Regions from separate parts of the Aequorivita marisscotiae genome, predicted to be linked through region 2. Evidence: riboswitches for the same ligand, from Rfam matches in the RefSeq annotation. Region 2 holds a riboswitch; the other holds the start of a gene.
What was found. A riboswitch is a leader RNA that binds a small molecule or an ion and turns the genes downstream of it on or off. The one in region 2 is predicted to bind S-adenosylmethionine.
Positions count from the first base shown of each region.

Region 1: it holds a riboswitch for S-adenosylmethionine, as region 2 does, so the genes downstream of both, QCQ61_RS00285 (hypothetical protein) here and QCQ61_RS01520 (O-acetylhomoserine aminocarboxypropyltransferase/cysteine synthase family protein) in region 2, are expected to answer to the same signal.

Region 1 is NZ_CP122379.1:53,680-61,776, reverse strand. It holds gene QCQ61_RS00310 (tetratricopeptide repeat-containing sensor histidine kinase) at 1-818, opposite strand, end outside; gene QCQ61_RS00305 (hypothetical protein) at 915-1,070, opposite strand; gene QCQ61_RS00300 (hypothetical protein) at 1,598-2,470, shown strand; gene QCQ61_RS00295 (hypothetical protein) at 2,720-3,121, shown strand; gene QCQ61_RS00290 (TIR domain-containing protein) at 3,133-4,494, shown strand; SAM-I-IV-variant riboswitch at 4,638-4,735, shown strand; gene QCQ61_RS00285 (hypothetical protein) at 4,909-5,196, shown strand; gene QCQ61_RS00280 (5' nucleotidase, NT5C type) at 5,245-6,048, shown strand; gene QCQ61_RS00275 (DUF6557 family protein) at 6,256-6,675, shown strand; gene QCQ61_RS00270 (hypothetical protein) at 6,805-6,981, opposite strand; tRNA gene QCQ61_RS00265 (tRNA-Lys) at 7,570-7,642, opposite strand; gene QCQ61_RS00260 (shikimate kinase) at 7,931-8,097, shown strand, end outside.
Region 2 is NZ_CP122379.1:307,980-316,076, reverse strand. It holds gene QCQ61_RS01540 (tetratricopeptide repeat-containing sensor histidine kinase) at 1-80, shown strand, start outside; gene QCQ61_RS01535 (response regulator) at 175-822, shown strand; gene QCQ61_RS01530 (M20/M25/M40 family metallo-hydrolase) at 998-2,542, shown strand; gene metK (methionine adenosyltransferase) at 2,655-3,911, opposite strand; SAM riboswitch class I at 4,312-4,453, shown strand; gene QCQ61_RS01520 (O-acetylhomoserine aminocarboxypropyltransferase/cysteine synthase family protein) at 4,580-5,875, shown strand; gene QCQ61_RS15525 (alpha/beta fold hydrolase) at 5,904-6,911, shown strand; partial or broken gene QCQ61_RS15520 (homoserine dehydrogenase family protein) at 6,952-8,034, shown strand.

The DNA of each region.
Region 1 (8,097 bases), 250 kb from region 2:
GTAATTTTTTCAAACTGTACTGTTTTTATATCTTCACTCATACTTGCAAAAAGCGAAAGGGCATCTTCTAAAAAGGAAAGGCTGTTAATGTTGTTAGCCACCCCATACGCTTTATTTGCAAATTCCAAAGCCTGTTTTTTATCCCCTTGCTCAAAATAATAGCGCGCCAAACTTTTATAGCTGGAATATTTACCAGGCATATCGTTTTTGAGTTCTCTTAGTTCTAAGGCCTGTTGCATATTATTTAGACCCTCCTCATTATTACCAATTTTGGCCTGTGCCACACCTTTATTGTTCAATAACCTAGCATAGGAAAGCGTGTTTTGCTTCACTCCCTTTTTTAGCAAAGCAAGGTTAAATTTTTCCAAAGCTTTTTTATAGCGGCCCATATCCATATATACATTGCCGGTATTGTTTAAAAGCGTAAGGCTGTCGTTTCTATTTGAAGAGAATTTTAAGGCATTCGTGTAGGCTTTTATAGTTTCCTCATATCTGTAAGTAGCCCGGTAAATTCTACCCAATTGATTGTACAAACCTTTTTTGGCATCAACTAAAGTATCTGTATGTAAGGACGTATCTATTAATTCAAAAGCTTCCACGGTTGCGGCTTCACTATCATAACTATTGCCCATTTCAAATTCAGCAATGGCGATCATCTGTAGGTCTTGGATGGCCTTATAAGTGTTTTTATCTTTTAGATGCTTTTCCTTTAAACGGGTATAATAACTAATTGCTTTCGGGAAATCTGAGCTGTGCTGCGGATTTAGAATACGTTTGAAGTGATAGGCAGTGCTGTCAATTTTATATTGACCAATCATTTTTTGTGGTAAAATGATTGATACAAAACAAAAAAGGAGGAATGAAAATTGGGGCTTCTTCATTCCTCAAAAATAGGAACTTATTTTTGGAAATTGTTAATTGCCGCCACCAAATGGAGGTGGTGGAGGAAGATTTCCATCATCACCACAACAGCTTTGTGGTTCTATTTGGTCTATTCTAGCTTCTGGTGTACAAGAGCTTATCGAAATAATAGATAGTAACATGACGATTAATAATGTTGCTTTTTTCATTTGAACGTGAATTTTTTGGATAAACAATAGGGTGATTGTTTTAAAAAATCTGTTGTGATTTTTTAAAATGAAATGTTGAGGACTGGTCTTGTCTCGTAAAGGGGAAGAAGGAGATACTGAAGTTATGCGGAAGACTTATTTCCCCACTTCATCTAATGGCATTACTTATTGCCTCCTTACTGATATTAAAATCTTTAAAGCTTCTAGATTCTCAATGATGGAACAAATAAAGAGAGATACTGAAAAAAGAGTTGGAAAAGGATTGGAAACAACTTGGAAATGATCTTCCAAAGAATTTCCAAGTGAATTTTGTAGTTTTAAGCATTGGATAAATCGCTGAAGGTGCATAACAGATTAATAATAGAAAGCTTTGAAAAGGCTTTACAACAGGAAGAGGTTTTAGGAAATTTGAATCCTTCTAAATCCCGTTTGGCTAATATTTTGTCAGATTATATTGAAGAACACCAAGATTTTCAGTTTGGTGAAAGAAGGTTGAGAGATTATTATAAATTACCAATCTATCCTTATTGCGAACTAAACTACCTGAAGCTGTAAAGAATGCTTTAGCTCATTTTGAAGGAGTAGATAGAACGATTGAGGGCTTTGAGGGATTGGAAAAAGCGCAAAATGCTATTAAGGATGACGTAAAGAAAGATGCCTTTGCAAAAGATTATAAGTATCTATCCAAATTATGGGAGTCTTTATCACCAGATAGAATGCTTGATATTTATCAAGAAGATTATAAATGGTTATCTCAAGTTTTCGAGTCTGTTAGGCCTGCTGGTGACAATTTGGGTAAATTGTTATGGATTGCTTTGGGAGCCCAGACCACTAAATTAATGCATGAAAATATTCATGTGGGCGATGTACATACTTTGGAAGAATATAGACTTGATGCAGATGTTATTGAGACCATTTTTAATAATCCCGATCCTGCCAATGCCAAAAAGCTTGAGAAAATACTAGTAAAGAGATTTAAAAAGCATTCTGGTGACCCAAAATTTAAAAAATTAAGTGAGCGTTTGGAAGCGTTAAGAGATCAAGCCGAACAGGGATTAATTACTTCCATAGAGTTTGTAAAAGAACTTTGTAAACTTGCTAAGGAAACAGTTCAAGCGGAAAAGGAAATTGAAGAAAAGATACAGGAAAAAACGCCGCAAGCAGCATTAACTGAATTGTTTTTAGAACTTAAAACCGATCAAACCCCTGCGGTTGTAGAACGAATTGTAAATGATATAGATGGTATTGTAAGGATGGTAAGTTTTCCCGGTTGGCAAACAACAAGTTCAGGTGAGCGGGAAGTTCAGCAGTCGCTTAGAAAGGCGCTATTGAAATATAAGCTTCATAAAGATCAGGTGCTTTTTGAGCGGGCTTATGGGTATATTAAGGAGTATTATTGAATAAGATTACATTGGTCAATTCTCTCTAATAGCATTTGAAATCTTATAGAAGAAAAAGAAACGTCTATTGCTCATAAGCCAATTTTTTATATATTTACTACTCTCCCTAATTAATTTAACCATTGTCTAAGAGGTGTTTTCAGGATATCTTTAATGGAAATACTTATTTTAGAATAGCTTGCTGATATGTATAATTAAAATATCTATCAATGATATAATAAATGCATATAAGCATTAAATTGAAAATTAATGAGTGAACAATTGAAAATCAAACATCTTGAATTTATTCAGAATGTTATTTCTCGCCTGAGCACAAATTCTTTTTTAATTAAAGGATGGTGCATAACACTGATTACAGGTTTAATTGCATTAAGTTTGGATAATCAAAAGTTTGTAATTCTGATTATAGGGTTACCAATAATTGTTATTTTTTGGTTTTTAGATACCTATTACTTATGGTTGGAAAAAATCTACCGAGCACATTATACCATCGAAATTGAAAATCACCAAATTAATTTTAACATGGATATCACCTCATTGAAAAAGGAAATTTTATTTTCCCCGTTATTGTTTAGATTCTCAATTTTCTTATTGTATTTAATATTAATCATTTTACTTATAGGCGCATATTTATTTTTAAGAAACTCTTAAATGTATATAAAATGAAAATATTTATTAGTCATAGTCAAAGACAAAAATTATTTATTAAGGAGTTAAGAAAACATTTGCCTGACTTTATTGAATTATGGATTGACGAAAAGAAACTTCTTATTGGAGAGGAAGTCCAAAATACCATAAAGAAAACGATCGACGAGGATATTCATTTTTTGGTATTGATTATTGACAGGAATGCCGTTGAATCAAATTGGGTAATGCAAGAATTTGAATGGGGCATAAAAAAGGAACTTAAACTTAGTAGACCATTCGTACTTCCCATTGTGTTAGAAAAGGATATTTGGGATTCACTTGAAGATAATAATATTAAAAAGCGATTATTTCTTCCTTGCTATGAGTTTTCGGATGAAGCTATTGCCGTGACCGCTAAAAATTTAATTAATCAATTATTTGCATGGACGTGTAAAGAATTATATGGAAGCGGGTTAGAATCAGATCAAAAATCATCTTTAGACTTATTGGATGAAGCCGACAATTTTATAAAGGAAATTGCTGAAAAGGTAAGATTGTTAGTTTATCCCTATCGTCAAAACAACCCTCTCGATTTACTGCAACTTTTAGATATGTTAAAAGAACAAAATGAGCTAGTTGATATTTCTATATTTACTTTTAAAGAATTAATTGCAAGAATAATAAAACAGAATCATTTAACAGGAATAGTTAGTGATGGTGAGTACATCTGGGTTAAACAAGAACATTATTCTTGGAAATTAGCTATTCATTCAAAAAATAAGGAGAAAATTGCGAAACGAGCAATTAAATTTATAAATTCAAATTATATTATAGCCTTAGATTCAGGTTCAACAACTTTGGCAATAGCCAAAGAAATCAATAAAGGACTAGAAATGGGACTATGGGATAACTTAAAAGTTGTTACGAATTCAATTCCTATTGCACAAGAGCTATTCATGTATTCAAGTAAATTAGGGCTTGTGGATAATAATAATATTTTGAGTGTATTCATGACAGAAGGTCGTATTAGGCCCAATTCACTCGCTGTAGTTAATGATGATGAAATATATCAAAATGTAGATTCGGGTTTTCAAGAAACAATATCGAAACTTGGCGGGGCGGACATCTGTTTTGTGGGTGCAAACGGCGTTTATAGAAATGAAGGTTTTGCCGTACATAGCACTTACGAAATAAGGTCAAAAAGTGAAATTTTAAAGAACTGTAAAAATAAGTTTATTGTAATCGATTCTTCAAAATTGAAAATACAGGAGCAAAATAAGTTTGTTGATTTTAATGATGACATTAAAGTAATCACGACTGAAGACCTTACCTCAAACGATTTAGTAATAATAAAAAAAATTGCACATAGTTCTAGCTTAGAGTTAATTTTGGTATAATCTTCAAACTAAAGGAATTAGAATTCTCACATGATATTTCTAGTTTTAATTATAACGCTTCATGTATCTGTAATTAATAACTTCCATCTGAATTAAGTATTCCCTAAAACCCCTTGCCCAAAAAATAAAAATTCCGTATATTTAATCGTCATTACGAATCACAAGAAAGTGATAGCAACCTGCCCAAGCAGGCGAAGGTGCTTAAACAATGAGCCTACTTTTAGGAAAAATATGTCTTATTCCTTTTTTTACCGATAACAACAAAAAACAGTGTTTTTAAAACTAAAAACACTAAACAAAATTTGCTGCTGCCACCGCCGTTCCAATACTGGGAACGACGCTAAGTGTCAGGTGGGAAAGCTATGCGAAAAACGCATTAAAAATTAATTTATTAATAACCCTAAAACTAAAATTATGACAGAAAAATTTAAAGACCTGCCCGTCGAGGAAGGCACAAAAATTATTTTAAGCACCGAAGCCGTAATAGAAGACTTTGATGTAGTGTATCAAAAATGGTACTGGGATGGAATCTATGCCGAGAGCGTAATCTTTCTTAATGACGACATTGCCCATTTGAATGAAGACCAAGTAAGGCACGAAGTGGCCCTATGCACAGCATTGGTAAAGGAAAATACCGAAATGACCTACAAAAAAGGGGAGAAGTACACCTTTGTAAATTTTAATTTTGTAACAAGCGATTAACCAAAAACCCTTAACTATCAATTATTAATACTTAACAAAAAACAAATTATGCATTTAACTATTGGAAAAATTTTAAAAGAATACAAAGAATATTTAACGGATTATGAAATTGAACAATTAAGAAAAGTCCAAAGAGAAAAAACAGACTTTGCTGCACAGGTAAAACAATTACAATTGGCGCTATTTGCGGAGGAATGGGATTTTATGATGGATTCTGCCCGCAATCCAATGTCACAGGAAGCTACGAACCGCGTTAATAGAAAAAGGAAAGCCTTCGGGGTGAATCCCGTGGACGCTTCGGGATTTGGAGCGGATAGTTCCTCAAAACTATTCTGTGAGGAAGTAGTGCGCCACACTAAAAATTACAATGAGCTGTTAGAACTGAAGAAGCGAAATGCCAAGCAAACTGTCTTTGTGGATATGGACAGTGTGCTGGTAGATTTCCAAAGTGGAATAGATAAAATTAGCGAGGAAGATAAATTAAAATATGATAAGAAGCTGGATGAGGTTCCGGGCATTTTCTCTCTGATGGATCCATATGACGGCGCTATTGAAGGATATAAATGGTTGTGTGCGAATTTTGACACCTACATTTTATCAACCGCGCCTTGGGAGAATCCGAGTGCCTGGTCTGATAAATTACTGTGGGTGAAGAAATACTTGCCGAAGGCAGCCCATAAAAGATTGATTCTTTCGCATAACAAACATTTGGCGAAAGGGGATTTCCTTATCGACGATAGAACCGCAAATGGGGCCGGAGCATTTGTAGGAAAACACATTCACTTTGGTCCAGAAGGAAAAGACTTTGCCGATTGGAAGGCGGTAATTAGCTATATGAAAAACCTGGCATAACTGCGGCATACAAAAGGAATTAACAAATATCTCTAATCGGGAAACCGTTTGGCAATGTCCGTTCGTTCGCAGTCGAGACCTTATTTATCGTTAGGATTTTGTAGCTCTCGCCTATATTCTATCTCGAGCCTGCCGGAAGGGCTCGAACAGAAATTCAAACTTATAAGTTAGACATTCTAAAATTAAAAATTCTAAACAACAAGAGTAATGATCTTAAATGAATTAATGCACAACCATACTTGGGAAACCATTTCAGTCCAATTTTTAAAAAGCTACCCAGAAGCAAAAAACAATTTGGAAGGCTATAAAATGGTGTTCGAAAAATTGAAAGAAATGGATCCGAAAAGTATAGCTATGGCTATTGTGATTTCTAAGGAAACCGATATTATCGATGGCGATTACTTTATAGATGTTGCGGGAATTTATAACCATCCCAAAAGCTTGGAAGAAAAGTATCCGCAAGGCATTGAATTTTTACCCTGGTGCCAATGGTTGGGAATGGAGATTAGTAAAGACAGTCTAATAAACTTTTCAGAACCGGAAATCCTTGTGCATTGTTTTTATGAGATGACTTATGTTAGCCTGTCTGAGGAAGATATTCAAAAAGCAATACATAGAGAGAGATAGTACGAATATTTTATTTACACATATTCCTAACCATGTAGATTATTTTGAAAACGAATTTCTAACCGATGACTCACTTTAATGTACACTCCCTTAGAACCTGCATTAACTCATAAACTAAAATTTGTCAAACTATCCTTCGCAATTATAAAAATTTGCTCTTACTGCAACGTTCAAATTCCGAAGCATTCTCCACGGTTCGCACAGGTCTCTCTTATTTGCTTTTACTAAAACACCTCCCGCTTCACTGTCTAAGCGTTCTCCATTATTGGTTTCGTAAAGATTAATACCTCCAATAGTTCCTTTCAATTTTATAATTCCTACCTGCTATACCATAATCTAAAATTTAAATATAACTAATACAACACATTAAGCACCGTAGGTCAAGTTTATAGTGTGGTTAAAATAATAGTATAATATGTGTAAAGTATATTTATAGTATCTATATAGTATGTTTATAGTATCTGTATAGTATGTTTATAGTATTAAAATACTATAAAATATTATAGGTCTTTAAACTCCCTTTCTGTGCAGTACCTGCTAATTAATACTCAATTTAAAACTATCTACCGTCAAAATTTTAGGAGCCAAGTAGCCCAGCAAAAGGCTATCGAACCCGGCTGGCGCATCCATCCCGCGCAGCGGTCTTATGTCAGTTTCAATTTCGTCTGCCCAATCACGCTTCTGCAATAGATTTACAAGAGTTTTTACGGCTCATCAGCACAAGATTAGATCTCGATTCGGCTTCTTAACCCAAAACATTTCAGAATAGCCATAAAAAAACCCGCTCTGTATAAACACAACAATTGGTCTTGATCCCTAAACTTCTCGCCTTAAATATATGTGTCTAAATAAAAAAACCTCTTGAAGAACTCAAGAGGCTTTAAACATTATTAGTGACCTGGCTGGGGCTCGAACCCAGGACCACCTCCTTAAAAGGGAGGTGCTCTACCAACTGAGCTACCAGGTCTTCCTTAATGCGGGTGCAAATATACTATCATTAAATTAAATTCTCAAAACGAAACTGCAATAAATTTAAAGAAATTTTAAAACCTCTGAAAAACAAGGCTTCACAAATGAATTATTTTTAAATTTTTCGATATTTTCTGAATTATCTTTACTCTTTTTAAAGATTCTTGTCGTAAAAAAGGAGAACTTTGCAATTTTACAACTATAAAATGCCCAAAACCAAATTTAAAATACCCGAAGATGAATAGTGGGGCATTCCATCTCTTTATTTCTCAAATATAATATACTGATGAAAATAATTTTAATAGGATATATGGGAAGCGGCAAATCTTCCGTAGGAAAAAAACTCGCTTCGGTATTAAACTTGCCTTTTAAGGATTTGGATACCGAAATTGAACAATCAGAAAATCTGTCTGTCTCTGAAATTTTTTCACAAAAGGGAGAAATCTATTTTCG
Region 2 (8,097 bases):
GGGCACGGGAAATAGGGGGCACACTTCAAGTTAAATCCTCCAAAAAGGGAACATCCATTTTATTGAACCTTCCGAAATAATTTTCAAGATTGAATTTATACGGCAATTGCCTTATTTTTAATCAATTTTGAAATGTCTATTTTTAGTATCTTTAAAACAACTAATCTGCCAAAGATGCTGAAAATTTCAATTGTTGACGACAATTCCTTCCTCATCCACGCCATAAAGGAAAAACTCTCCTTTTTTGAAGACGTTGTTGTAAAGCACACCTCGCTAAACGGGAGCGAGCTGCTTACAAAGTTGGGCGAAGATCACAACCTCGATCTTATTTTAATGGATATTGAAATGCCCGTGCTCAACGGCATTGAAACTACCCAAATGGTCAAGCAGAAATATCCACATATAAAAATAATTATGCTTACCGCTTTTGATAATGACGAGCATATCTTCAACGCTATAAAAGCGGGTGCCGATGGTTATTTGTTAAAAGAAATCAATCCGAAAGATTTATACGATGGAATCTTAGAAACCTTAAACGGCGGTGCGGCAATGAACCCTTCCATTGCGATGAAAACGTTGAAGTTGTTGCGAAACCCTATAGATATTCAAAATTTAAAGGACAAGGAAGAAATTTCGCTTTCCATCCGTGAAGTCGAGGTTTTGGAACAACTCAGTAAAGGGTTAAGCTATACTGTAATTGCAGAACATCTTTATCTCTCGCCCAGCACCGTGCGCAAGCACATAGAAAACATCTACAAAAAATTACAAGTACACAGTAAAATAGAGGCAGTTCAAAAGGCAAAAAATCATAATATTATTTAATACTCCTATCCCCAAAACTTTATAAAACTTTTGGCTATTTATTTTTGTGCCGCAAAGGTCTCTAATAATCTGTTGGAAGAGAAAAACTTTGGGGTCATTATATGCATTAAAAGGAAAATCTTAAAATAAATTGTAGTTTTAGGAACTTATTTTTTAACCTGAAATTATACCAAAAATGAAAAAGATTTTTACTTCAGTTTTTCTACTATTATTTGCCTTCCCCATCTTTTCACAGACGCAAAGTGAGGTTGTGGAAGCCATCCAAAAAGAAGCGTACGAAAATTCACAGCTCGAAATCCTTGCCCATGAATTGCTGGACGATATTGGCCCGCGCTTAGTGGGAACCCCTCAAATGCAACAAGCGCACGATTGGGCGGTTAACAAATATAAAGGGTGGGGTATTTCCGCAGAAAACCAACAATGGGGCGAGTGGAAAGGTTGGGAACGAGGGATAACCCATATAGACATGGTCTATCCGCGCGTTCAAACTTTAAACGGGATGCAACTGGCGTGGAGTCCCGGAACTTCATCAAAAGGTGTAACAGCCGAATTGATAGTACTTCCCGAGATAAAAGATTCAATTTCATTCAGAAAATGGCTGCCAACCGTCAAAGGAAAATTTGTAATGATTGCAATGAAGCAACCCACCGGAAGGCCGGACGATAATTGGAAAGAATGGGCCACACCCGAATCTTTTGAAAAAATGAAGACGGAAAGAGAAGAAATGACCAAAGAGTGGAACCAAAACATAAAACGCAGTGGCTACGACAGAAGAAGCATTATTCCTGCGTTGGAAAGTGCTGGTGCAGTCGGAATTATAGATTCATACTGGTCTAGAGGCTTTGGGGTAAATAAAATTTTTGGCGCGCGTACTAAAAAGATACCAAGCGTTGACATTCAGTTGGAAGATTACAGTATGCTTTACAGAATGGTGGAACACGGCGATAAGCCTAAAATTCATGTGGTTGCAGAGTCTAAAGATCTTGGTGTAGTGCCAACATTTAATACAATTGCCCAAATAAAAGGAACCGAAAAACCTGACGAATACGTAATTCTTTCAGCACATTTTGATTCTTGGGATGGCGGAACGGGAGCAACTGATAACGGCACGGGCACATTGGTAATGATGGAAGCCATGCGCATCCTTAAAAAAGTATATCCAAATCCAAAACGCACTATTTTAGTGGGCCATTGGGGTAGTGAGGAGCAGGGGTTAAACGGATCTTCCTCGTTTGTTGCAGATCATCCGGAAATTGTAAATAACGTTCAGGCGGTCTTTAATCAAGACAACGGAACGGGTAGAGCAGTGAGTATTAATGGCGCAGGATTTTTACAATCTTACGAATATATTTCACGTTGGTTAAAGGCAGTTCCAGATACTATTAGCAAGCATATAGAAACTACATTTCCGGGCAGACCATCCTCTGGCGGATCAGACAATGCGAGTTTTGTAGCTGCAGGCGCGCCCGCATTTAATTTAAGCTCATTGAGCTGGGATTACTGGAATTACACTTGGCACACAAACCTAGACACCTACGATAAGATTGTTTTTGACGATGTGCAAAGCAATGTAATTTTAGCTGCAATAATGGCTTATATGGCCTCGGAAGACGGATCAAAAACTTCGCGAGAGCAGATTATTTTACCAATAAATGATAGAACTGGCGAACAGCAAACTTGGCCAACACCAAGGGTTCCGGAACGGAAAGGAGGACTGTAAACCTTTCAAGTTGCAAAAAAAATAGAATCCCAAATTCCAATTAATACTATTGGAATTTGGGATTTGATTTTTAGAATTTATTTATTCTAATCAGTTCGAGCGCAGTCGAGAATTATTTAAGTTGGAAGGCTTTCTTTACTTCATCAACATAGTCCAACTTTTCCCAAGTAAAGAGTTCCACTTCTTTTTCCATTTTGCCGTTGTACGGGCTTTCAAAAGTTTTTGTAATAATTTGAGGTTCCCTTCCCATATGGCCGTAAGAAGCCGTTTCGGAATAAATAGGATTTCTCAATTTCAATCTTTTTTCAATTGCCGCCGGGCGCATATTGAAAATTTCAGCAACCTTTTTCGCAATTTCACCATCAGAAAGGTTTACATTTTTAGAATTGTAGGTATTTACTAAAATTGAAGTTGGCTCTACAACCCCAATTGCATAACTTACTTGAACTAAAATTTCATCCGCAACACCTGCAGCAACTAGGTTTTTCGCAATATGTCGTGCAGCATACGCAGCACTTCTATCTACTTTACTCGGGTCTTTTCCGCTAAAAGCACCGCCGCCGTGGGCACCTTTTCCACCGTAGGTATCAACGATAATCTTTCTACCCGTTAGCCCGGTATCGCCGTGTGGTCCACCGATTACAAATTTTCCTGTAGGGTTTATGTGATAAACTATTTCATCATTAAACAATTTTTGAACGTATTCGGGTAGCAATTTCTTTACTCTCGGCATTAAAATTTCCGTGATGTCTTTTTTGATTTTAGCAAGCATTTTTTCATCTTCATCAAACTCATCGTGCTGGGTAGAAACTACAATTGCAACAATTTTCTGCGGAATATTATCATCGCTATACTCAATTGTAACCTGGCTTTTCGCATCGGGACGAAGATATTTTATTTCAGAATTTTCGCGACGAAGCGCAGCCAATTCAATTAAAATTTTATGCGAAATATCTAACGCTAAGGGCATATAATTTTCGGTTTCCTTTGTGGCATAACCGAACATCATTCCTTGGTCGCCAGCGCCTTGTTCTTCTTTATTTGCACGATCAACACCTTGGTTAATATCTTGTGATTGCTCGTGAATTAGCGAAATTACGCCGCATGAATCGCCACTGAATTTATACTCGCCCTTTGTATAACCAATTTTGTTTATCACATCGCGCGCAATATTTTGTACATCAAGGTACGTGTTACTTTTTACTTCCCCGGCTAAAACAACTTGCCCGGTGGTAACCAATGTTTCACAAGCAACTTTACTCTCTGGATCAAAAGCCAAAAAGTTATCTAAAAGCGCATCGCTAACTTGATCCGCAACTTTGTCTGGGTGTCCTTCAGAAACACTTTCTGAAGTAAATAAATAGGCCATAATTTGTATTTAAAATTTTATAAAAAATTAAAACGACGTTGGACAAAATGACGTAAGATGTAAGACTAAAATTAATTGTTTAATTGATCTGAACATCCTAGTCTTAAGTCCTATATCCAAAAGTCTTATGTCATTTTCAAAAGATTTGACGAGCGCGCCAAAGGGAAGTTTTCACTGCCTTTAGCATTTTTAACCCCACATTTGTCGTTGGGTTTCAAACTTGAAAAGTCCAAGCTTGAAGAGGTTGCAATCAGTCAAATCTTTCCTCTTAAATTATCTTGGGCAAAAGTAGAAAAATTAAATGAAGTAGAATTTTATTTAAAGATTTTTGGCGAAATATTTGGGTATTAAATTTTTCCGACGCTATATTTGCACTCACAAAGTTCAAACCTTTATTGAAATGTTATCAAGAAAGGCCGAGGGAATAGACCCTATGACGCCTTAGCAACCCTTAAATTCCCGCGCAGGCGGGAATCTCATTTAAGAAGGTGCTACATTCTACAACAATTTTGAATTTTTTCTGAATTGGCGATAGATAACGACAAGACAATTTCTTTTCTGAAATTGCTTTTCATTTTTTCTTTTTAACATTTTTCTATTGAAGTTCGTCGTAAGGCGTATTTTGGCTTTTGTTTTAATTTTTTTATTAACTCAAAAAAACTAGAAAAATGAGTACACAAAACAATTTCGCAACAAACTTGTTGCACGCAGGACACGATGTAACCGCCAATGGAGGAACCAGAGCGGTGCCAATTTACCAGACTTCCAGCTACGTTTTTAAAAATAGCGACCACGCTGCAAACTTGTTCAATCTTTCTGAACCCGGATTTATTTATTCGCGCCTTAACAATCCAACTTGCGATATTTTGGAAAAACGTTTGGCGGCTTTGGAAGGAGGCATTGGAGCCGTTACTACTGCATCGGGTGCATCTGCCATTTCAACTGCATTATTAACGCTGCTTCGCGCTGGCGACCATATTGTGGCGTCCAGCAGTTTGTACGGCGGCACTTTCAATTTGTTAAATGTTACTTTACCGCGTTTGGGAATTACAACCTCTTTTATCGATGGTTCAAATCCTGAAAACTTTGGAAAAGCCGTAAAAGAAAATACTCGCGCAATTTTTATTGAATCGCTCGGAAACCCAAAGTTGGACGTTTTAGATATTGAAGCAATTGCAGCGGAGGCGAAAGCGAATAAAATTCCGCTAATCGTAGATAATACAGTCGCTTCCCCAGCTTTGTTGAACCCAATTGCGCATGGTGCAAATATTGTAATCCATTCGCTTACCAAATATATAAATGGTAACGGTACAACCTTAGGTGGCGCAATTATAGACGCCGGAAATTTTGATTGGACCAACGGAAAATTCCCGGAATTTACCGAACCCTCCGCAGGTTATCACGGTTTAATTTATTCCGAAGTTTTAAAGGAAGCTGCTTTTATCGGAAAAGTACGGCTCGAAGGGCTTCGCGATTTCGGTGCCGCGCTGAGTCCGTTTAGTGCTTTTCAAATTATCCAAGGGCTGGAAACTTTGGAAATTCGACTTAAAAAACACAGTGAAAACGCACTGGAATTTGCAAAGTGGCTGCAAAGTTGCGAAGAAGTAGCATGGGTAAATTATCCTGGTTTGGAGGATAATCCGTATTTCCAACTTGCCCAAAAATACCTGCCAAAGGGGCAAAGTGGCTTGGTTACATTCGGGGTAAATGGTGGTTTTGAAGCTGCTAAAAAAGTAGTTGATAACGTAAAGTTATTTTCTCTTTTGGCGAATATTGGCGATACAAAATCGTTGATAATTCATCCCGCAAGCACTACGCACCAACAGCTCAGCGAAGTAGATCAAGATTCGTCGGGTGTAAGCTCAGATTTAATTAGACTTTCAGTGGGTCTGGAAAATATTGAAGATTTAAAAGCCGATTTACAACAAGCCTTTAAAGCTATTTGTAAAGAGGAATTGGTATAACTATTCCCCATTTTAACTCTGAAATCAAATGGCTAATCTTTCAAATTTAGAAATTGAGGAATACACAACCCATAGCGGGTTTACAGTCAAGAACCTTTCATTAACATATCAGGTTTTTGGAAGGCAATTGGGTACGGCACCCGTAGTTTTAGTAACGCACGCCCTTACTGGAAACAGTAATGTTTGTGGCGAAAATGGTTGGTGGAAACGGTTAATTGGTGCTGAAAAATGTATCGATATTAACGAATATACCATTCTATCATTCAATATTCCGGGCAATGGTTTTGACGGTTTTTTAATTGAAAATTATGAAAATATCACCATTAACGATGTAGCGCAATGGTTTTTAATAGGATTGGAACAACTTAAAATATCAAAAATTTTTGCTGGTATCGGGGGTTCCTTGGGCGGAAGTATTCTGTGGCAAATGGCAGTTTTACAACCAAAATTGTTTCAGAATATAATTCCCATTGCAACCGATTGGAAAGCCACAGATTGGGTAATCGCACAGTGTAGAGTGCAAAAACAGATTTTAAATAATTCTGAAAATCCTGTTCACGATGCCCGCGTTCACGCGATGACATTCTATAGATCACCGCAATCTTTTAAGCAGAAATTTAATAGAAGTTTTAGTGAAACCACTCCCATTTTTAATATTGAAAGTTGGCTGCTGCATCACGGCAAATCCTTAAAAAATCGTTTTCAATTGCAAGCCTACAAAATGATGAATCATTTATTAACGACATCAAATTTTGAATCCGAAGAAATTTTCAGAGAAGTGGCTTCAAAAATTGAAGGAAACATTTATTTGGTTGGAATTGATAGCGACGGATTTTATTTAAACGAAGAAATAAAAGAAACATATTCTTTATTAAAACCGATAAAAAATAACGTGCATTTTGCCGAAATAAATTCCATTCACGGACACGATGCATTTTTAATTGAATACAATCAATTGGCGGGAATTCTGAACCCCATTTTTAACACAGAAGCAATTACAAAAACAATAAATTATGAGCACGCAAGTATTGGATAACCCAGTTATAAACCGAATTGATCTAAACACCATAAAAAAGAAAAAGATAAACATTGCCATTTTCGGCCACGGAAATGTGGGTAGCCATTTGGTGAACCAAATAATCTCCTCGAAAGAAGAAATTTCCCGAAGACGCGATTTGGAACTGAATATTTTTGCAATCGCAAATTCAAAAACGGTATTACTTCAACAAGATGGATTAACCAAAAACTGGATTGACGAAAAAATTGAATCTGGTAAAGAATACAATCCCGAAGAAGTTATTTCCTTCGCGAAAAACAACAACCTTCAAAACCTGATTTTAGTTGATAATACTGCCGATGCAAGCTTTGTGCGAAATTATTCAAATTTTGTTGAAAACGGTTTCCATTTGGTTTCTTCAAACAAAATTGCCAACACATTGGATTTGAATTTTTACAAAGACCTTCGCCAAAAACTGACTTCAAAAAAACGTCAGTATTTATACGAAACAAATGTGGGCGCAGGACTTCCGTTGATTGATACCATTAAATTGTTACACCTTTCGGGTGAAAATATCACACGAATTCGCGGTGTATTTTCAGGTTCGTTAAGTTATATTTTCAATACTTTTTCTGAAGAAGACAAATCGTTCAGCGCCGTCTTAAATTCAGCAATCCACAATGGGTTTACAGAGCCAGACCCGCGCGAAGACCTTTGTGGCAATGACGTTGGCAGGAAATTACTTATCTTAGCAAGAGAATTGGATTTGCACAATGAGTTTGAAGATATTTCCATTCAAAACCTGATTCCAAAGGATTTGCGAAAGGTTTCAAAAGAAGATTTTTTAAATCGAATACAGGAATTGGACGTTCCGTTTCAAATTAAAAAGAAAAACCAATCGAAATATTTTGTTTTCCGTTACGTTGCAGATTTGCACGGCGATTTGTCAAAGGAAACGGGGGCGCTGTTGGATGTGAGTTTGGTATCGGTTCCCAAAAATAGTATGTTGGGAGCGCTAAAAGGAAGCGATTCAATTTTTGAAATTTATACCGAAAGTTACGGCGACAACCCAATCGTTATCCAAGGCGCCGGCGCGGGAGCAGCGGTTACGGCTCGAGGTGTTTTCGGAGATATTTTGCGGATAAGTGATAAAGAAAATTAAACTTCCTGCAATGTTTTAAAAACCTTGTAGGTCTAATGAAAAATTCGATGAAAATAAATTTAG